Regions from separate parts of the Vibrio sp. 811 genome, predicted to be linked through region 1. Evidence: riboswitches for the same ligand, from Rfam matches in the RefSeq annotation. Region 1 holds a riboswitch; the other holds the start of a gene.
What was found. A riboswitch is a leader RNA that binds a small molecule or an ion and turns the genes downstream of it on or off. The one in region 1 is predicted to bind lysine.
Positions count from the first base shown of each region.

Region 2: it holds a riboswitch for lysine, as region 1 does, so the genes downstream of both, tet(35) (tetracycline efflux Na+/H+ antiporter family transporter Tet(35)) here and lysC (lysine-sensitive aspartokinase 3) in region 1, are expected to answer to the same signal.

Region 1 covers NZ_JAWOUB010000017.1:90,726-94,856, forward strand. The annotation lists gene R7Q46_RS20090 (PglL family O-oligosaccharyltransferase) at 1-222, shown strand, start outside; gene R7Q46_RS20095 (pyridoxal-phosphate-dependent aminotransferase family protein) at 282-1,403, opposite strand; lysine riboswitch at 1,624-1,802, shown strand; gene lysC (lysine-sensitive aspartokinase 3) at 1,904-3,256, shown strand; gene metH (methionine synthase) at 3,343-4,131, opposite strand, start outside.
Region 2 covers NZ_JAWOUB010000002.1:484,972-489,102, forward strand. The annotation lists gene tet(35) (tetracycline efflux Na+/H+ antiporter family transporter Tet(35)) at 1-1,331, opposite strand, end outside; lysine riboswitch at 1,441-1,623, opposite strand; gene R7Q46_RS06000 (H-NS family nucleoid-associated regulatory protein) at 2,206-2,613, shown strand; gene R7Q46_RS06005 (inosine/guanosine kinase) at 2,741-4,045, opposite strand.

The DNA.
Region 1 (4,131 bases):
TATATCGATTGGTCGCTAAAAATCATCAAAGATAAGCCTCGCCCTGCATTTTATAATAATTTGATTTTGGCCTACCAAGGCTTAGATGACTCAAGTAAAGCGGAGCAAATTAGAGCTGAAGCGCAGTTTTTGTTCCCGAAGATTGATTTCAGTGACGTCAATTACCAACCACCTTCTCAAGCAATCTCTGCCTCACCAGCCCCCACTTCAGGAGCTGAGTAATAAATACCAAAAAGCGAAGGGATGACCTTCGCTTTTCTTTATCTCATTGCTGTATGATTTTATTCAGTGAGTGACTCTTCTAACGCTTTTAAGCACAGCGCAACGTTTTCAGATCGAGCGCCGTAACCCATTAAGCCAATACGCCACGCTTTACCAGCTAATGCCCCAAGGCCTGCACCAATTTCTAGGTTATAGGTTTCTAGCAAGTGAGCACGAACTTTTGCTTCATCAATTCCTTCAGGCACGTAAATCGCATTTAATTGTGGCAACCGATGGGCTTCGTCCACAACAAATTCAAAGCCTAACTTTTGTAAGCCATTTTTGAGTTTTTCATGCATCAGTTGGTGACGAGCCCAAGCGTTTTCTAATCCTTCATTTTTCAGTATCAATAAAGCTTCATGAAGCGCATACAAGCTATTAACTGGCGCCGTATGATGGTAACTACGCTTGCCTTCTCCACTCCAATACCCCAAAACTAAACTCTGATCGAGGAACCAACTCTGTACTGGTGTTGTTCTTGCTTGAATCTTTTCAATCGCGGCAGGAGAAAACGTCACTGGTGAGAGTCCAGGTACACATGACAAACATTTTTGACTACCAGAGTAAACCGCATCCAGTTGCCATTCATCCACTTTTAACGGCACACCACCAAGCGATGTCACCGCATCAACAATAGATAATGCATTATGCTGTTTCGCCAGCTTACCCAATGCTTGAGCATCACTGACTGCACCAGTTGAGGTTTCCGCATGCACAAAAGCAAGAATTTTTGTATCTGGGTGCTGTTCGAGTGCTTGCTCGACTTTATCAATGGAAACAGGCGTCCCCCACTCATCATCGACGATAACAACTTCGCCACCAGCACGGACGACATTTTCGCGCATGCGTTCACCAAATACACCGTTACGGCAGACGATCACTTTGTCGCCTTTCTCGATCAAGTTTACAAAGCAGGTTTCCATCCCTGCACTACCTGGCGCTGAAACCGCAATAGTGAATTCATTGTCAGTTTGAAAGGCATACTTCAATAGCTGCTTGAGCTCATCCATCATACCGATAAACAGAGGGTCAAGGTGACCTACAGTAGGACGGCTTAGTGCTTGTAACACTTGAGGATAAATATCAGAAGGACCAGGTCCCATTAAAATACGGTGAGGTGGAATAAAGCTTTGGATCGACATGTCAGCTCCTTGATTATCTTTTATCCTGAGCATTCTAAAAGTTCTATTCAATAACATGGCTCAGGTGTAGGGTTCTTCACCCTAATAGATTTTTCCTCTATCAGCAATTAGCCGTAAGTATAGAGGTCAAACCAGTGTCACAAAATCGTTAATAAAAAACACCATAAAGGTTGAAATATTGATTGACATTAAGGCCTCAAAACCGTTCAATGTTTGAGCTTTATGTAGAAGAGGAGCGCTACCCAGGTAGATGATTTGTGGAACCGCAATTCCAACACCAATCATTGAGGGGGAGTAGTGCCGAGGTAAGTCAAAGTTGCAGGATTTGACTTGTCGGTTGAATTGGGCTGAATCCCATCAACTGTCATCAGCGCAGTCTGATGAAGGGCTTCTGAGGGTAAATTTTTCAAATAGCATTCTAAATACCTCTCTTTTTGCTCTGTTCCTTTTCTCACTAAACATTGGATGTACAATTTTTTAGGAAGTCGTGGGAGAACGCAGTGAGCGCATTTAACGTAGCTAAATTCGGTGGAACCAGTGTTGCCAACTTTGAGGCAATGAGTCGTTGCGCCACCATTATCGAAAACAATCCAAATACTCGCCTGGTCGTGAGCAGCGCTTGCTCTGGCGTCACCAACCTATTGGTAGAACTCGCCAACGGTGTTCAGGATCAAACGCACCGTACTGAGCTGCTGCAAAATCTGGCCAACATTCATGACGCCATTTTAACTCAGCTCGAAGACAGCACGAAAACTGCTGCCGAGGTGTATGGCATATTAGATACCGTAACCAGCCTGGCCGAGGCTGCATCTATCCAAGCTAGTGCGAAGTTAACCGATCATTTAGTCGCATGTGGCGAACTCATGTCGACGCATATTCTAACTCAGTTAATGTGTGAGCGAGGCATTCAAGCTGTGCGCTTTGATATCCGCGATGTGCTGCGTACTGATGACAACTTTGGTCGCGCGGAGCCAAACATTGAAGCAATTTCGACGCTTGCGCAAGATAAACTCGTACCACTTTGCCAACAATCCGTTGTTGTTACTCAAGGCTTCATAGGATCTGACGAAGCCGGTAATACAACAACATTAGGTCGAGGGGGCAGCGATTACAGCGCCGCCTTAATTGCTGAGAGCGTTAAAGCGGCAGGGCTAGAAATCTGGACTGATGTTCCGGGTATCTACACAACAGACCCGCGAATTGCACCAAAAGCCTCACCAATTCCCGAGATCAGCTTTAGTGAAGCTTCAGAAATGGCTAACTTTGGCGCTAAAATCCTTCACCCTTCTACGCTAGTACCCGCATTACGCCACGACATTCCGGTATTTGTAGGGTCATCGAAAGAGCCTGAAAAAGGGGGAACTTGGATTCGCCACCAAGTCGAAAGCTCACCGTTATTCCGTGCGCTAGCTTTGCGTTGTAACCAAACCATGGTAACGCTACGCAGCGCCAATATGTTCCACGCATACGGATTCTTAGCGAAGGTTTTTGAGATCCTTGCAAAGCATAAGATATCTGTCGATTTGATCACAACATCTGAAATCAGTGTATCGTTAACACTTGATCAAACCGATACATCCGGCGGCGCGCCGCAGCTGCCGCAAGCTGTACGAGAAGAGTTAGAAGAGCTATGTAAGGTAGAAGTTGAACATGACCTATGCCTCGTTGCTCTCATTGGTAACAACATGAGTGAGAGTAAAGGCTACGCGAAACAGGTTTTTGGCACGCTAGAAGACTTTAACCTACGCATGATTTGTTATGGCGCTAGCCCTCACAACTTATGCTTCTTGCTCCATGAATCGGTATCGAAACAAGCCATACAAAAACTCCACACCGAGTTGTTTGAGAAGTAAGTTCAACTCAATAAAACAAAGAGCTGCGTATCTGCAGCCCTTTGTTGTTTCATTAGTTGTTACATTTGGACGAGGTAAACATCAATTTAACCGTTAATGTTTGGCCCTAACCATTTTTCAGCCTCGATCCTATCCCACCCCTTACGATCGGCGTAACTCTCTAGCTGATCTTCTTGGATCTGTGCGATCGCAAAGTAACGTGAGTCAGGATGAGAGAAATACCAACCAGAGACTGACGCGCCCGGATACATTGCATAGCTGGAGGTTAGAGTCATGCCAATATTCTCTTCCACATTAAGTAGCTCCCAAAGCGGTCCTTTTTCAGTATGCTCAGGGCACGCTGGATAACCTGGTGCAGGGCGAATACCTTGGTATTTTTCACGAATGAGATCATCGTTAGATAAATCTTCATCCGCAGCATAACCCCAAATTTCTTTACGGACACGCTCATGCAAATACTCAGCAAACGCTTCGGCTAGGCGATCCGCCACCGCTTGAATCATAATTGCGTTGTAATCATCTCCCTGTGCTTTGTATTCATCAGCAAGCTCTCGTTCACCAATACCACCAGTGACAGCAAATGCCCCTATCCAATCATGCTTACCCGACTCTTTAGGTGCGATGTAGTCGGATAAACAATAGTTGAATCCTTTTGGTTTCTCGGTCTGTTGTCGCAAGTTACGTAATACTTTCACAACGTCGGTACGAGTTTCATCAGCATAAACTTCAATGTCGTCCCCCACGCTAGCAGCAGGGAATAAGCCACACATTCCACGCGCTTTTAACAGACCTTCTCGCTCAACTCGATCAAGTATCTCGTTGGCATCTTCGAATAAACGTTTTGCTTCTTCACCAACTTCTTCATGTTGGAAAAT
Region 2 (4,131 bases), on a different contig from region 1:
GCTAAAACCGCACTCAACATCGGTAGCATTAGCGCTACGTCTGTTGCACCAGCCATGTCTCCGGCGATTGGAAGCATGATGCCGAACGTACCCCATGAAGTACCTGTTGAGAACGCCATCAGGCCAGACAACAAGAATAAGATAACTGGGAGCCAATGAGGGTTGATATTTCCCTGCGCCATTGTCGAAAGGTAAGTACCAGTCTTCATATCACCGATAACAGAGCCAATGGTCCAGGCAAATACTAAGATTAGAATCGCACCAAACATAGACTTAGCACCAATCCAAAGTGTACGTGCGATCTCAGCCATTGGTAGACCTTGCTTCACAACAGTAAACAGTGCAACTGCTAAGCCAAGCAAGCTACCGTAGATTAGTGATGTACCTACATCTGTATTTTCAAAAGCACCAAGAAGCGCAAACTCCTTACCATCAGCAGCCAATGCTTGGCCACCCGTGTAAAGCATTGAAGCGATAGTCGCGATAATCAGCGTCACGATAGGAAGTATCAAATCTGACACTTTACCCTTTTCACTTTCACGGATATCTAGCTCTTCATTTAGGTCATGCGCTTCTTGCGAGTCATTTTCTTTGTCTTTATCAAAGCCACGACCTTGCGATGCAGAGATCTCATGCTCACGCATTTTACCAATATCAAGACCAAACCACGCAACAGCGAACACCATTAGCAGCGCGAAAACGGCGTAGAAGTTCATTGGGATAAGACGAACATATGCGCCAAGAGCCGAATACTCTGTGATCCCATGTGAGACTAAGATCCCGCCAATAATAGTAATAATGTAAGCACCCCAGCTAGAAGCAGGCATAATTACACACATTGGAGCAGCGGTTGAGTCTAGAATGTACGCAAGCTTAGCGCGAGACACATAAAAGCGATCGGTTACTGGGCGAGAGATCGCACCAACAGCAAGGCTATTAAAGTAATCATCGACAAAAATGAATACGCCTAAAAAGGCGGCAAGAAGTTTGGAGCCGCGTTTACTCTTCACTCGAGATTGTGCCCATTCAGCAAAAGCACGAGTACCGCCAGAAAGCGTTAATAAAGCTGTTGTCATACCTAATAAGATTAGGAAACCAACAATGCTCATGTTCCAAGTGTTAATTCCGCCATCTTCAATAAAGACAGAAGAAACTTGAGAACTGACGTAACCTGCGGTGTCGCTGATAGACCAGCTATTAAGTAGCACCGCACCTAGCACGATACCTACACCCAAGGAAACTAATACACGTCGAGTCAAAATCGCCAAAGTCAAAGCGACAATAGGTGGCAATAATGAAACAGGAGAACTAGAAAAATCTATTAAATTCATGATCTTCAAAAACCAAAGTTTGGCTAGAGATCTACTGCAGACAAGTCACGTAGCATACGATACGTGCTCATGTTGAACTTAGCGACAGGGAAGCGAACACTCCACCCAACCCTACAGTAGCGCTCCATAGTTTAATGTGAATATATACTATGGCAGTGTTGTTCCTTTCAGATACAACCCCAGCAAGTAACTTTGATGAGTTACTTACTTCGGCAATCTTCGCCTTCCACTATTATTCATTGGCATCACCCCAATAATAGCTACTCTTCGAGACCGCGCCTCTACGGCAACAACAAACAATTAACCACTAACTGTACAAATTAACAACAAATTGTCTGCAATATTGCATCAGGTGGCAGCCATTGTACTTATGATGAGAGTCAATGCAACACATCAAACTAAATTAAACAAATAAATAATGACTGAGATAATTTATAAACCTTGCCTACTTCCATAAGTTTTGTGCAACTGAAATCACATCAATCATGTTATTTATGAAACATTATTACTACCTTAGAAATATCATGGTTTATCTTATATCAATAAATTAAGGATATATGACACACCATTAAAGATGGATGCTTCATATTTTTAAGTAATAACTCAAATTTTTTTATAAAAAACCAAGCTGTCGCTCTCTCTATACAATAATGATTGTTGATTTTAGTTCTCATCTAATAATGATTTATTTCGAGTGTAATAATATTAATTGCTTTAAAAAATAGTCAAATTTAAACAAAATCTTGATTTAGCATTTGCACATAAGGAAAAGATAAAGTTAAATATAAGGACTCTTTGTTTATTTATAGATTGGCATTATTTAATCGTAACGATAAAAAGTGCCCAACACATTAACCTTTTAATAGGAATCGTTATGTCAGAGCTGACTAAAACCCTTCTAAATATCCGTAGCCTTCGTGCATTTTCTCGTGAGCTGACTCTAGAACAATTGGAAGAAGCTCTAGATAAACTCACTACTGTCGTAGATGAGCGTCGTGAAGCAGAAGAAGCAGAACGCGCAGCACAAGCAGAGCAAGAAGCTAAGCTTGCAGAGATTGCTGAGAAAATCGCTCAAGACGGTATTGACGTGGAAGCACTTATTACTGCGCTATCTGGCGAAACTAAGACGAAAGGCAAAGCGAAGCGCGCACCTCGCCCTGCTAAATACAAATACACAGATTCAAACGGTAATGAGAAAACTTGGACTGGCCAAGGTCGTACACCTTCGGCGATTCAAGAGCAACTTGATGCAGGTAAATCTCTGGATGAGTTCCTAATCTAGATCCGTGCTATTTTTAAAAGGCTCCCATAGGGAGCCTTTTTTATTTAAACCATTACAAATAAAAAAGGCACATTTCTTAATGCGCCTTTTACTTTAGTTACAGAATAGTTAATTAAACCGCTTCGTATTAACGTTCCCAGTATGCTTCTTCTAGGCTATCTTCTCGCTCAGGAAGTCCGCGCGACAATCGTGGTGAATGTTGCACGAGAACTTCGTAGCTCGCACGGTTTGCGTATTTGCAGACTTGAGAAAAAGAAGAGTAAGTTAAATACTCGTTACTGTGCTTGCTTGAATTAGGCACATTTTCTTTATGGTATTTATTTGCTGCCATATCATGAAGAACAGCAGATAACGCAGCATCACCTGCGCCATTTGTATTCTTAATTTTTTCTGGACCACCCATATATGGCGAGATATGCGAGTACACTTTTATTGGCGTCTCGCATGAGTCTTTTTTCGCCGGACGACTGAATTCATAACGATTAAATTCAGCAATTGACCCTGGAAGTAATGGCAAAGAAGTTTCGCGCTTCGCGCTATCCTCCGTATACCCAGCCATAAATAGACCTACAGGACCCGCCGTGCACAATACTAGATCAGCCCACTCCAATGTTTTATCAGACGCAGCAAGTGGATCAGATTCCCCCGTCAGTGCTTCTGCTTCATCTTCATTCATCGCAACGACTGAAACGTTATCTCGAATGAATTCTTGCCAATATTTAGGGTCATCTTGAATAACAAACTTTGTGCCTAAAGTCAGAACAACAGGCACATCATTCTTTTTCGCGTACTCAATTGCTTTCATTGTTGCTTCCGGCATTGGGTCGCCGTCTTTGCAACGTACTAGATATGACGTCAGTACAAGTGCTGATGCATTTTTAAAGATTTTCTCTGGAATGCTATCAGGATGGAGTTGGTTCATTTGCCCTTCGCTGATAGCAAAAGTACGTTCACCGTCTTCTGTGATAAGAGCAAAACAACGGCCAATTGCACCATCTACACCTTGTAGGTAGTTCAAGTCCATGCGGCTTGATGTATTACAAAGATAACGGTAACCGTAGCTGCCAATCTTAATATCCTGGCTCATCACTCCAAGTAGTGTGGAGCGGTCATCCGCTAGCACGGAGTAGTTATGTAGCGTGTTACCAATTGTACCGCCCGCATACTCATTGGTAATCAAGTTCTCTTCTTTCAGTTGCTGGTATAACTCTTCTGCTCTTTCGTCATCGATAACCAGAGAGTGACCTTTACTCAGACCGTACTTTTCAATCACATCCGTTGTAACTTTTGCTTCAATATCAACCAAGGTTTGGTCAATACCAATGATGTGAGTGCGCGTCATCTTCTTGCTTTCTTGTGCTTGGCTCACCAGCGGGTCACGAGCATGAACAGGAAAATAGTGCTTCGATTTGCGTTGTCCAGGAAATTTCATATTGTCAGTCTGAGTAAGGGGATGAAAAGGAGAGCGGATTCTATACCGCTAATAATAAAGCAGCAATAAAAGCGATTATAGCAAAC